One region of the Rhizobium sp. USDA 4016 genome, then DNA from elsewhere that is predicted to be linked to it. Evidence: riboswitches for the same ligand, from Rfam matches in the RefSeq annotation. Region 1 holds a riboswitch; each other region holds the start of a gene.
The links. A riboswitch is a leader RNA that binds a small molecule or an ion and turns the genes downstream of it on or off. The one in region 1 is predicted to bind cobalamin.

Region 1 (4,287 bases):
TCGCCGCCTTCGATCAGATAAGCCCAGAGCGCGTTGAGATCGTTGAGCGGCACGTTCGAAAATGGCGTCAATCCGGCATCCGGCTTCGAATCCCCAGGCAGCACCGCAATCATCGCACCATGCCGCGCCGCGCAGGCATGCAGCGCCTCCAGCGCGTAGTGGAAGTAGCTCGCGCCCCCAAGCGCCCGGACGATGATCAGCTTTGCGCACCTCGCCGTGCGCTCGACATAGGCATCGACGGACATTGGGTGCTTGAGGCTCATCAGGCTGGCGAGCCGGAGCGTGAAAGGCCTTCCGCCTTGCGCGTGAGCCGCGGCGATCGCCGCAAGCTCCGTATCCGCCGCAGACAAAAACAGGATATCGGCGGGCGATTGGCCGAGGTCGATCGCCTCGTCGCCGTCGCTGATCGTTCCTCTCTGGGCAAGAAGCAGATGCATGGCCGAGCCTTAGACGAGTGCCTGGATGGCCTTGCGGACGGTGTTCTGATCCATCTCGTGCAATCCGATCACCACAAGCCGTGTGCCGCGCGCTTCGCCCGGCGCCCAAGCGCGGTCGAAATACTGGTCGATACGGCTGCCGACGGCCTGGACCTGCAACCGCATCTGCTTACCCGCGACATCGGCAAAGCCCTTCAAGCGCAGAACATCGTGCTCGGCAATCACGCCTTTCAGCTTCTCGGTGAAGCCTGCCGGATCGTCGATCGGGCCAAGGTCGACCACGAAGCTGTCGAACTCGTCGTGATCGTGCGGCGTGCCGTCCTCATGCTCCAGCTCGTGATGAGACTTGCGGTTGCCGATGTCCTCTTCAGTACCGATGCCGAGGCCGAGCAGCACGCTTGCCGGAACCTCGCCGTTCCTCGCCTCGATCATCGCCGGCTTGCGGGCGATGCGGGAGGCCACTTCGTGGCGCACGCGGCTGAGCCCTTCGCCGTCAAGGAGATCGGTCTTGTTGAGCACGATGAGGTCAGCGCAGGTCAGTTGGTCCTCGAAGAGTTCTTCGATCGGGCTTTCATGATCGAGCGAGGCGTCGTCTGCGCGGCGCGCATCCACCGCATCGTGATCGTCGGCAAAACGGCCGGCCGCGACGGCCGCGCTGTCGACGACGGTGATGACGCCATCGACGGTCACTTCGCTGCGGATATCCGGCCAGTTGAAGGCGGCAACGAGCGGCTGCGGCAGGGCAAGGCCGGAGGTTTCGATGACGATGTGATCCGGACGCTGGGCGCGCTCGAGAAGCTTCGTCATCGTCGGAATGAAATCGTCGGCAACGGTGCAGCAGATGCAGCCGTTGGTCAATTCGATGATATCGTCCTCAGTGCAGTTTTCCGCGCCGCAGCCCTTCAATACATCGCCATCGACGCCGAGATCGCCGAACTCGTTGATGATCAGCGCGATCTTCTTGCCGCCAGTGTTGGAAAGCAGGTTGCGGATCATAGTCGTCTTGCCGGCGCCGAGGAATCCGGTGATGACGGTTGTGGGGATCTTCTGCTGGCTCATAGGTTCAACCCTTCATTTTCAGCGGCAAACCGGCCGCGATGAAATACACTTCCGCGGCTTCCGCCGCTATCATCTGGTGCAGCCGTCCGGCATGGTCACGGAAATCCCGGGCCATGCGGTTCTCCGGCACGATGCCGAGGCCGACTTCATTGGAAACGATGACGAGCCGCGCTCTTGCCTTCGGCAACCAAGCGGCAAGTGCTGCGAATTCCGCTGCCATGTCGCGCTCCTCCATGATCAGATTGGTGACCCAGAGCGTCAGACAATCGACGAGGATCGCCCGGCCCTCGCGGTCGATAATGGAAAGACGGGGGACGAGCTCCAGCGGCTCCTCGTGCGTCGTCCAGAGTGGGCCGCGATCGGTTTTGTGGCTCTCGATCCGCTGACGCATCTCCTCGTCCCAGGCCCGGCCCGTCGCGACGTAGTGGCGCTCAAGCCCGCTATCGGCAATCAGTTGCTCAGCAAAACGGGATTTGCCGGAACGCGCGCCGCCGAGGACGAAGGCGGTGCCGCATGTGGGATGAGTCATCTGGAGGCCTGCGGCGTAAGAAACGGCGCTGCCGAGGTATGGCGCAGCCAACCCTCATTCCTGTGCTTGTCACAGGAATCCTTGGGCGCGGAAGACCCCCTCGAGATGGCTGTTTCATTCACGGCGCGGACGCGCCGTGGCGGGTTTCTTGTGACAATCCTCGGGTTAAACCCGAGGACAGGAATGCGGGAAGTCGAAAGTGCGGTGTCCCGCAAAGACGCCACAAAATGCGGCATGGAATTCCATCGTTCAGCCATGACAACCTCCGTGCTGGCAGCGGGGAACAATGCCCCAGAATGGGCTCTTCGCCCGGCACGCATGGCAGGTCTCCTGGCTCGCGGGTGTCGGCCGACCGGGGCGACCATCTAAGGTCGCCCCTGATCGCGCCAGTGGATCTTCCTCGCCTTCCCGGCTGCATTCTCGTGAAAAGGCGGACGATTCGTAGAAATAGAGGCGTCCTGCCCCGGCTGATCACAATGCATTTCCAGTGGCTTTTCCGGCGCCCCAGCCACTTCACCTGATCCGCAACATGCGAAAGGAGCCGTGAAATGGCCTGAACGCCGGACGGAAGACCCTGACCGCTCTACAGTCGCGGGGTCGGCTGTGATGGAGACGCCCGGCTTGGGTCCGTCCCTTCACATTCCCTTTTCATCCGGAACGGCATCTGCCGTCCCGGAACCATCCGTAAGTATATTCATCGTTAGGCAAGCCGCCTTCCGAAGTCAATTGCGGGCACCCAAATGAAACCGGCGGCGAACAGCTTCCAATTCGCGGTGCCTTTCGCGCCGGGCTTTCGCCACATTTCGGGAGCAAGCGCCCCTCTCGCCCTTGACGCTGTTGGCCGCCACCTAGTTCTTTGCATATGCTCACGAAATTGAATTTCCCGCGCCTCTACCGGCTCTACCGCCTGCTCGACGCCGGGCGGCTTCGTGCGCTTGCCCGCCGCAGTGAAATGGGCATGGTCTTCGCCGGGATCGCCGTCGGCGTGACGTCGGGCCTGGCTGTCACCGGCATGAGCCTCCTCTCGCGCGAGCTGCATCGCTTGATCTTCGGCATCAGCGACATCGAACGGCTGAGTTCATCGCAGACAAACGACAAATTCCTGCTTCTGATGGCGCCGGTCTGCGGCGGGATGCTGCTCGGCCTTCTGTTTTTCATTCTCGCGCGAACCCGCAAGAAGCCCATGGTCGATCCCATCGAAGCGAACGCTTTGCATGGCGGACGGCTGTCGCTGACGGATAGCATCATCGTCGCCGTGCAGAATCTGGTTTCGAACGGCTTCGGCGCCTCCGTCGGCCTCGAGGCGGGCTATGTCCAGCTCGCGGCGGGTATCGCCTCCAAGCTCGGACTGAAGCTGCAGCTCCGCCGTGCAGACCTGCGCGTCCTTGTCGGCTGCGGCGCCGCCGGTGCGATCGCCGCGGCCTTCAACGCACCACTGACAGGCGCCTTCTATGCATTCGAGCTCATCATCGGCACCTACACGATCGTGTCGCTGACGCCGGTCGTCGTTTCCGCGCTCGTCTCGACGCTCGTCGCGCGCCTGCTGGCGGGAAGCGATTTCATGATCGATGTCGGGGAGTTCGGCACGGTGGTTCCGGCTGATTATATCCCTGCCCTGTTGCTTGGCGCCTTCAGCGCCGGCGTCGGCATCCTGATCATGCAGGGCGTAGCCTTCATCGAGGAGCTGGCGCGCAAGAGTTCGGTTCCGACGCCGCTTCGCCCGGCGCTCGGCGGCATCGTCGTCGGCCTTCTGGCGATGATTACGCCGCAGGTGCTTTCGGCGGGCCATGGCGCGCTGCATCTGAACCTTGGCCGTGATGTTGCCGTCCCGGTCCTGGTCGGTCTTCTCCTGCTGAAATCCTTCGCATCGGCGATCTCCATCGGTTCCGGCTTCAGGGGCGGCCTCTTCTTCGCCTCACTCTTCATGGGCGCTCTGCTCGGCAAGCTTTTCGCCTATGCTGCCCCCTATTTCGCCCATGCGACGCTGACGCCCGTGATCTATGCCGTGGTCGGCATGAGTTCGCTCGCCGTTGCGGTCATCGGAGGGCCGCTGACGATGACGTTCCTGGCGCTCGAGATAACCGGGGACTTTCCGATCACCGCGCTGGTACTTGCGGCCGTCATCACCTCGTCGCTCGTCGTGCGCAACACGTTCGGCTACTCCTTCGCGACATGGCGTTTTCATCTTCGTGGCGAAAGCATCCGCAGCGCCCATGATGTCGGCTGGATCCGCAATCTGACGGTCGACAAGCTGATGCGCTC
Region 2 (4,287 bases), 160 kb from region 1:
CTGGCCTGACCTTGCTGCGGGATGATGCCGTGAAACGCCGAAACCTGACCCTTGCGATCCTGCTTGCCTTGGCCGCGCCTGCTGCCGCGCAGACGCATGCGATCTGCGACGACCTGCGCGGCCGCATCGCCGATCTGCCCCATGTCATCGGCAACGGCCCCGAAGTCCGCCAATATGCGAGCGCGATCGCCGAGCAGAATCTCGAGCTTCGTAAAGTCCGCAACGACCTTCGCGGCTACGGCTGCTCGATGGACAGCATGGTCGTGATCGGCGGCGAGAATGCGGATTATTGCAGCGAGCTGCAGCAGTCCGAGGCGCGCATGGTCGACAACATTCGATACCTGCAGGAGCGGCGCAACGAACTGCGCAATCAGGGCGGCGCCGATTATCGCGTGCGCCGCGAGCTGATGGCGGCGCTCGAAGACAACGGCTGCAACGACGAACTCGACTATGCGCCGGATCCGCAGGCCTATGCGCCGGCACCAAGTCCCGAAGAACAGGCGATGCGGAGCGATACCTTCATTCCGCTTGGAGAAGGCGAACACGGCGACATGCAATATGGCGTGCCGCGCGGCGAGCTCATGTCGCATGTCAGCACCATGTGCGTGCGCACCTGCGACGGCGGCTTCTTCCCGATCACCACGAATGCAACATCGATCGATTTCAACCGCGACGCAGCGACGTGTTCGAAAATGTGCCCCGGTATCGAGACGGAGCTTTTCTATCAAGACATCTCGAATACCGAAGCCGCAAACATGATCTCGGCCTCGACCGGTGCGCCCTACAGCGCCATGCAGAATGCCTTTGCCTACAAGAACCGCGCGCCCGGCCAAAAGTCCTCCTGTTTCTGCAATCTCTCTGCCTATTACGAGAACATGCGCAAGAATCAGGCGATCAGCGAACCGCCGAGGAAAGGCTCGATCACCAGTATCAAGACGAAGCCGCCATCGGGCGCCGCGTCCACACCTGCCCCGCAGCCGCAGGTGCCGGACCGCCCTTATGACCCGGCGAATAGCAAAGTCCGCCAGGTCGGTCCGCAGTTTCTCGCCGGCGATCAGGGCGCGATCGATCTCAAGAACCCCGCAACGCCCGGACCGCAGCCGCAGCAGAACTGACGCGTTACTGGCTTCCCCATCGGTCGGAGAAGACCAGTTCTTCCAGCGGCAGGCGCTGTCGCCAGCCTTTCACGGCCAGTTCCGGCGCGGTGTAAAGCTGATCGACATAACCGAGGCAAAGCCAGGCGACGATCTCGATCCGCTCCGGAATGCCGAGCAGTTCCCGAATATCCGCATCGTGGAAGATGCTGACCCAGCCGACCCCGATGCCTTCGGCCCGGGCCGCAAGCCACAGGTTCTGCACGGCGCAGACGGTCGAATAGACATCCGTACGCGGATTGTGGGTGCGGCCGATGACCACCGGCCCTGCCCTGTCCGGATCGCAGGTGACGCAGATGCTGAGCGGTGCCTTGCGGATGCCTTCGAGCTTCAGGCTTCTGTACATATCCCGCCGCTCCTCTTCAAACATCTCGGCCGCTTCCTTGTTGGCGCGCGAAAACGCCTGCCACGCGGCCTGGCGCACCTTCGGATCGCGGATCACGATGAAATTCCAGGGCTGCATGAAACCGACCGACGGCGCGGCATGCGCTGCCCCAAGCAGCCGCGACACCAGATCGTCGGGCAGAGGATCGGGCAGAAACTGGTCGCGCACGTCGCGGCGCGTTTCGATGGCTCTATAGACCGAGGCCCGGTCGTGTTCGGAGAACTCGCCGGCCGGCACCAGCGCGCGGGCGAAAGGATCAAGTTGCATCGTTAAATCCCCAACAATGCTTGAGCACCCGCACCGCAGCGCGGGAAGCGTCAAAAACCTCGCCGCCGTCCGCGCGGTTCGGTCTATCTTGCCAGGCCGGTCTTCTGACTTGGCGTCACCCGCTTTCTGCGGCCTTCCCGGCAGATGCCAGTGGCCATTGTTGCAGCAAGCGTCAGCCTCACAGCGTTGGGCACGTTCCGGTCCTTCACCGGATTCCCGATTCTCCTGCTGGATGCAGGCACCTGACGGCAGTCTCTATCTCCTGAGTCGGCGCCTCGTTCAAGCCTCCGGGAAGTAACGCACATAGGCAAATTCGTCACCATCCGGTGACCAGCAGGGTACATTGATCGTGCCCTGCCCACCGAAGAGCTCGAACAGCGTAGTCAGGTTGTCGCCGTCTATGTCCATCAGCCGCAGCCGCACATCAAGGTCGCGCGGATGATCGAAGACGTCCGGATCGTAAGAAAGGATCAGCACCTTGTCGTTCTTCGGTGAAGGATGCGCAAACCAGTTGCCGTAATTGTCGTGCGTCACCTGCTCCAGGCCGGTTCGATCCGGATGGATGCGCCAGATCTGCATGAGACCGGTGCGGCTGGAGTTGAAGTAGATCCATTTCCCGTCGGCCGAATAATCCGGCCCGTCGTTTCGCCCCTCGCCATGCGTCAGCCGCTTTTCGGGGCCACCATCGACGGAAATCGTATAAATGTCGAAGACGTCGTCGCGAATGCCGCAATAGGCGAGCTCCTTCCCGTTCGGCGACCAGCCGTGCCAATAAGAGGGCAGATTGTCGGTAATCAGCCGCGGCGTCCCGCCAGCCGCCGGCAGAATATAGATCGCCGACTTGCCGAATTCCGTCTTGTCCGAAATGACGATTTGTGTCCCGTCCGGCGAAATGCCGTGATCGTTATTGCACTGCGTCGCAAAATCCGTATCGACCTGCTGGAGGCCGCCGGAGCCGTCCGGCCGCAGCCGGTAAAGCAACCCGTCGCCATTCAACAGCATATAGGCGCCATCGGGCGAAAAATTCGGCGCCTCGATCAGCTTTTCCGTCTGGACGACAATCCGGCTTTCCCCGGTGCGGATATTATAGATCTCGACCGAACTGCGCATGCATCCTCCCAGATTTTGGGTTACCGGTCGCGGAACCGGTTGGTGATCGGGTAGCGGCGATCGCGCCCAAAGTTCTTTTTGGTGATCTTCACGCCCGGAGCCGACTGCCGGCGCTTGTATTCGGCGAGATAGAGCAGATGCTCGACGCGGTGGACGGTCGCCACATCATGCCCACGCGCGAGGATCTCCTCGACCGCCATCTCCTTCTCGACGAGGCATTCGAGGATGTCGTCGAGCACCGGATAAGGCGGTAGCGAATCCTGGTCCGTCTGGTCCGGGCGAAGCTCGGCGGACGGCGCCTTGTCGATGATGTTCTGCGGGATCACCTCGCCGGACGGCCCCAGCGCTTCCGGCGGCACATGACCATTGCGCCAGCGCGACAGCGCATAGACCTGCATTTTGTAGAGGTCTTTGATCGGATTGAAGCCGCCGTTCATGTCGCCGTAGAGCGTCGCATATCCAACCGACATTTCCGACTTGTTGCCGGTCGTGACCACCATGGAACCGAACTTGTTGGAAATCGCCATCAGGATCGTGCCGCGCGCCCGGCTCTGCAAGTTCTCCTCGGTAATGCCGCTATCGGTTCCTTCGAACAGCGGCGAGAGCGCCGAGGTGAAGCCCTTCACCGGCTCCTCGATCGGCACGATGTCGTAGCGGCATCCGAGCGCCTTGGCGCAGTCGGCCGCATCCTTCAGCGAATCGGTTGACGTGTAGCGATATGGCAGCATCACCGTTCGGACGCGCTCCTCGCCGAGCGCATCGACGGCGATCGCCGCGCAGATCGCCGAGTCGATGCCGCCGGAAAGGCCGAGGACGACATTCTTGAAGCCGTTCTTATTCACATAATCGCGGAAACCGACCAGGCAGGCGCGATAGTCGGCCTCGTCGGGCTCGGGAATACGTGACATCGGGCCTTCGCTACAGCGCCAGCCGTTTTCGCCGCGCTTCCAGGTCGTCACCGCCAGCGCGGTTTCGAACTGGCTCATCTGGAAGGCCAGCGATTTGTCGCCATTGAAGGCGAAACTCGCACCGTCGAAGACGAGTTCGTCCTGCCCGCCGAGCTGATTGGCGAAGATTAGCGGCAGGCCGGTTTCGATCACCTGCTTGAGCGCCACCTGATGGCGCACGTCGACCTTGCCGCGATAATAGGGTGAACCGTTCGGCACCAGCAGGATTTCGGCGCCACTTTCGGCGAGTGTCTCGCAGACGCCGAGATCGTTCCAGATCTCTTCGCAGATCGGCACGCCGATCCGCACGCCGCGGAAATTCACCGGCCCCGGCATCGATCCTTCGGAAAAGACGCGCTTCTCGTCGAACTCGCCGTAGTTCGGCAGGTCGATCTTGTCACGCAGCACCAGGATCTGGCCGCCG
Region 3 (4,287 bases), on a different contig from region 1:
TTTGTCAAAATACTCGCCCGAGGCATATTTCGAGTTCTCGAAGCCCTTGAAACTCTGGCCCCGCTCGATTGCCAGCCGGTTCGAGGCACGGATCGCGTGATAGGTCACCGTGTAGAAATAGATGTTGGTGAAATCGATGCCTTCCTCGGAGCCATAGAAGATGCGTTCGCGGGCAAGATAGCCGTGCAGGTTCATTTGGCCGAGGCCAATGGCATGGCTTTCGTCGTTGCCATTTTCGATCGAGGGTACGGAGGAGATATAGCTCATGTCGGAAACGGCCGTCAGCGCCCGGATCGACATCTCGATCGTCTTGCCGAAATCGGGGCTGTCCATCGCGGCGGCGATATTGAGCGAACCGAGATTGCAGGAGATATCCTTCCCCATATGTTTATAGGAGAGGTCGTCGCCGTATTCGCTCGCCTCGCTCACCTGTAGGATTTCCGAGCAGAGGTTGCTCATGGTGATGCGGCCGGCGACCGGGTTGGCGCGGTTCACCGTGTCCTCGAACATGAGGTAGGGATAACCACTCTCGAACTGGATCTCGGCGATCACCTGGAAGAAGTCCCGTGCCTTGATCTTCTTCTTGCGGATGCGGCCATCGGCGACCATCTCGCGATATTTTTCCGTGACCGAAATTTCGGTGAAGGGCACGCCATAGACCCGCTCCACGTCATAGGGCGAGAACAGATACATATCCTCGTTGTTCTTCGCGAGTTCGAAGGCGATGTCGGGGATGACGACGCCGAGCGACAGGGTCTTGATGCGGATCTTCTCGTCGGCATTTTCGCGCTTGGTATCGAGGAAGCGCATAATGTCCGGATGGTGGGCATGGAGGTAGACGGCGCCCGCCCCCTGCCGCGCGCCAAGCTGGTTGGCATAGGAGAAGCTGTCTTCGAGCAGCTTCATCACGGGGATGATGCCGGAGGACTGGTTCTCGATCTGCTTGATAGGCGCACCGGCTTCGCGGATGTTGGTCAGCGACAGCGCCACACCGCCGCCGCGCTTGGAGAGCTGCAGCGCCGAATTGATCGAGCGGCCGATAGACTCCATGTTGTCCTCGACGCGCAGCAGAAAGCAGGAGACGAGCTCGCCGCGCTGTTTCTTGCCGGCGTTGAGGAAGGTCGGCGTTGCCGGCTGGAAGCGGCCGGAGATGATTTCGTCCACCAAGTCATGGGCAAGCTGCTCATTGCCGCGCGCCAGGGCCAGCGCCACCATGCAGACACGGTCTTCATAGCGCTCCAGATAGCGCTTTCCGTCGAAGGTCTTCAGCGTATAGCTGGTATAATATTTGAAAGCGCCGAGAAACGTCGGAAACCGGAACTTCTTCGCATAGGCGTGATCGAAGAGATCACGCACGAAATTGAACGAGTACTGATCCAACACCCCCTGCTCGTAGTAACCTTCGGTCACCAGGTAATCCAGCTTCTCCCGCAGATTATGGAAGAAGACGGTGTTCTGGTTGACGTGCTGAAGGAAGTACTGCTTGGTCGCCAGCCGATCCTTGTCCAGCTGGATCTTTCCCTCCTCGTCGTAGAGATTCAGCATCGCATTGAGCGCATGATAGTCCAGCGCTGGTTCAGCCGCCTTCGTGTCCGGCGCCTTCACCGCGCGTTCGAGAATTGCCGTGTCCAAAATCGTTCCAATCCATATCTGACGTTGACGACATCTTCTTGCGTGCCGATGAGCTCGAACCTGTAGAGATACGGCACTCCGCACCTTTGCGAGATGAGGTCGCCGGCGAACCCGAAGGTCGCTCCGAAGTTGCTGTTGCCCGAGGCGATGACGCCGCGGAGATTTGAGCGGTTTGCCGCCTCGTTGAGGAAACGGATCACCTGTTTTGGCACCGCATTCTTGCCGCCCTCGCCGCTATAAGTTGGCACGACGAGAACGAACGGATTCGCCGTCTCAAGGCCGGGTTCGCCACCAATCGGAATGCGCTGCGCTCGCAAGCCCAGCTTCTGCACAAAGCGATGGGTGTTTTCCGAGCGGCTGGAAAAATAGACGAGCCCGCCCATCCCAGCAGCCATCAAGCCAGAGCGCTGATCATGTCCGGGCGGAAGCCGGCCCAATGCTGCTCGCCGGCGACGACGACGGGAACCTGGCGATAGCCGAGACCCTGTACGAGCTCGTAAGCGGCAGAGTCGGTCGAGACATCGATGATCGTATAGTCGATGCCCTGCCGATCAAGCGCGCGGGTCGTCGCCGTGCACTGGACGCAGGCAGGCTTGCTGTAGACGGTGATGCTCATGGATATCCTCGCCTGTTTGATGGACATAAAGAGTTTCTCGGACATCCGCCGAGTCTGTGCGACAGGAATTCGAAAGGAAGGCAGGCACGATCGCTTGCCGGGCAGTGCTATAGGCCCGGCATTCGCGACGGTGCGGATCAGAACGCATGGACATAGACTTCACCCGAAGTGATAAGCGGGAGTTTCGGGGAAACGATGATGAACGATGATGGCGGCCGTTATGCCGCGATGGGTCATCGTTCGCCATCCGGACACCCCGCCCGTGGACGTTTTTGATCGAGGCAGGTCTCCTGGCTTGCGGGTCGCGGCATTGTTCTCGCCTTCCCGAGGCCTCACGCTCTCGGTGGCTTTGTCGAACGAATGCTCGCCGCTTACAGTTGCGGGGGCAGCTCCGGCATTGCTCGGCCCATCATGGACGTCACGCACCGGATTCCCGTCTTAGCTTCCGATCCTTGCGAATCAAAAGAACCTCGTACACAAGATATAGTAGACGAGGTTTGAATATCGTCAATCCCTATGAGTGGTCGCCGCTGAATTTCCGGGAATGAGTGCGACAGGGCGACGATGGTCATCGACGGCGACCATGAAGAAGTGGCCGCGCGCCGCAAATGACGCTCGCTCGACAGTACGTCCTCCGACCACAGTGCGACTTCGACAGTTATCGATGAACGCCCCATCCTCACGATCTTGGCCTGCGCCTCGACAATTTCGCTGGCGGCAATCGGCCGCTTGAAGTCGATCCGCTGCGAGGATGCCAGAACCGCCAGCCTGCCCGAACGACGGGAGGCGGCCACGAAGGCGTCCTTGGTCATAAAGGCAAGCGCTTCGCCGCCGAACATCTTGCCGACGCTGTTGGACTGATGGGCAAAAACCATGTCGACCATCTGCAGATCGTCATGGTGCATCTCCACGATCCCGTGGGGAAGCGCCGGCAGGTTCCAATCGCGACGATGATCCTCTCCGGGGATGGCCACCATATGGAAACACCAGGCGTGCCCCGCCTCCCCTGACGATGGAAACTCTCGCTTCACGCCCTCACAACCCGCTTGTCGTCGCGAGCGAGGCCATGCCGCAGTACTTTGGCCGCAGCGACCATGTTCACCAGCGCCGGACGGACCTCCTCCCAGTTCCTGGTCTTCAGGCCACAATCGGGGTTGACCCAGAGCTGGTCATCGGCCAGGCGCTGACGTGCGAGAGACAGCAGGTCCGTCATTTCCTGCACGTCGGGAACGCGGGGCGAATGGATGTCGTAAACCCCGGGGCCGATCTCGTTCGGATATTTGTAGTTCCGGAACGCGTCGAGCAGTTCCATCTTTGAGCGCGAGGTCTCGATGGAGATGACGTCGGCATCCATCGCCGCAATGGCGCCGATGATGTCGTTGAATTCCGAATAGCACATATGCGTATGGATCTGGGTCCGGTTGGCCACGCCACCCGAGCAAAGGCGGAAGCATTCGACGGCGCAATCGAGATAGGCCTTCCAGTCCTTGTGCCGGAGCGGGAGACCCTCGCGCATCGCCGCCTCATCGATCTGGATCATCCTGGCGCCCACCGTCTCCAGGTCGGTGACCTCGTCACGAATCGCCAGCGCGATCTGCCGGCACGTCTCGCTGCGGGCAATGTCGTCGCGAACGAACGACCAGTTCAAGATGGTCACTGGACCGGTCAACATGAACGTCTCGCTCGCGATCCTCGCCTTCGCCATGACGGCCGTGATCCGGTACCGCGCCAATGACGGGGCGCCCCAAAAACGACCGCGGATTGCCCACCATCAGGATTTGATCTGCTGGTCTATCAAGGTGGTCCGGCGCATCGCCATCGGACTCGCCCAGCGCCGCATGACCCTCGCCTACGTCATCGCATGGTCATGCTGGAGACGCGCCCATCAGGCGGCTGCTTGCAGGCGCGTCTACCCGGATCACCATGAGCAGCCGCGCTGCGCCAGAAGCGCCGCCCGGAATGTGCAAAGCTGCATGATAGCGATTACACACGTTGTCGGCTTTAAGACAATATGTCGGATGGAGACACTGCGCTGTAGG

Region 2: it holds a riboswitch for cobalamin, as region 1 does, so the genes downstream of both, bluB (5,6-dimethylbenzimidazole synthase) here and cobU (bifunctional adenosylcobinamide kinase/adenosylcobinamide-phosphate guanylyltransferase) in region 1, are expected to answer to the same signal.
Region 3: it holds a riboswitch for cobalamin, as region 1 does, so the genes downstream of both, nrdH (glutaredoxin-like protein NrdH) here and cobU (bifunctional adenosylcobinamide kinase/adenosylcobinamide-phosphate guanylyltransferase) in region 1, are expected to answer to the same signal.

The regions. Positions count from the first base shown of each region.
Region 1 covers NZ_JBWCCY010000004.1:1,576,321-1,580,607, reverse strand. The annotation lists gene cobN (cobaltochelatase subunit CobN) at 1-437, opposite strand, end outside; gene cobW (cobalamin biosynthesis protein CobW) at 447-1,496, opposite strand; gene cobU (bifunctional adenosylcobinamide kinase/adenosylcobinamide-phosphate guanylyltransferase) at 1,501-2,025, opposite strand; cobalamin riboswitch at 2,329-2,723, opposite strand; gene ACZ9DP_RS22905 (chloride channel protein) at 2,888-4,287, shown strand, end outside.
Region 2 covers NZ_JBWCCY010000004.1:1,733,081-1,737,367, reverse strand. The annotation lists gene ACZ9DP_RS23770 (DUF2865 domain-containing protein) at 30-1,115, shown strand; gene bluB (5,6-dimethylbenzimidazole synthase) at 1,120-1,806, opposite strand; cobalamin riboswitch at 1,884-2,067, opposite strand; gene ACZ9DP_RS23760 (TolB family protein) at 2,086-2,916, opposite strand; gene ACZ9DP_RS23755 (NAD+ synthase) at 2,937-4,287, opposite strand, start outside.
Region 3 covers NZ_JBWCCY010000003.1:256,149-260,435, forward strand. The annotation lists gene nrdE (class 1b ribonucleoside-diphosphate reductase subunit alpha) at 1-1,632, opposite strand, end outside; gene nrdI (class Ib ribonucleoside-diphosphate reductase assembly flavoprotein NrdI) at 1,602-2,015, opposite strand; gene nrdH (glutaredoxin-like protein NrdH) at 2,027-2,248, opposite strand; cobalamin riboswitch at 2,512-2,736, opposite strand; partial or broken gene ACZ9DP_RS14320 (hotdog domain-containing protein) at 2,938-3,153, opposite strand; gene ACZ9DP_RS14325 (hypothetical protein) at 3,109-3,258, shown strand; partial or broken gene ACZ9DP_RS14330 (5-methyltetrahydropteroyltriglutamate--homocysteine S-methyltransferase) at 3,276-3,920, opposite strand; gene ACZ9DP_RS14335 (hypothetical protein) at 3,919-4,287, shown strand, end outside.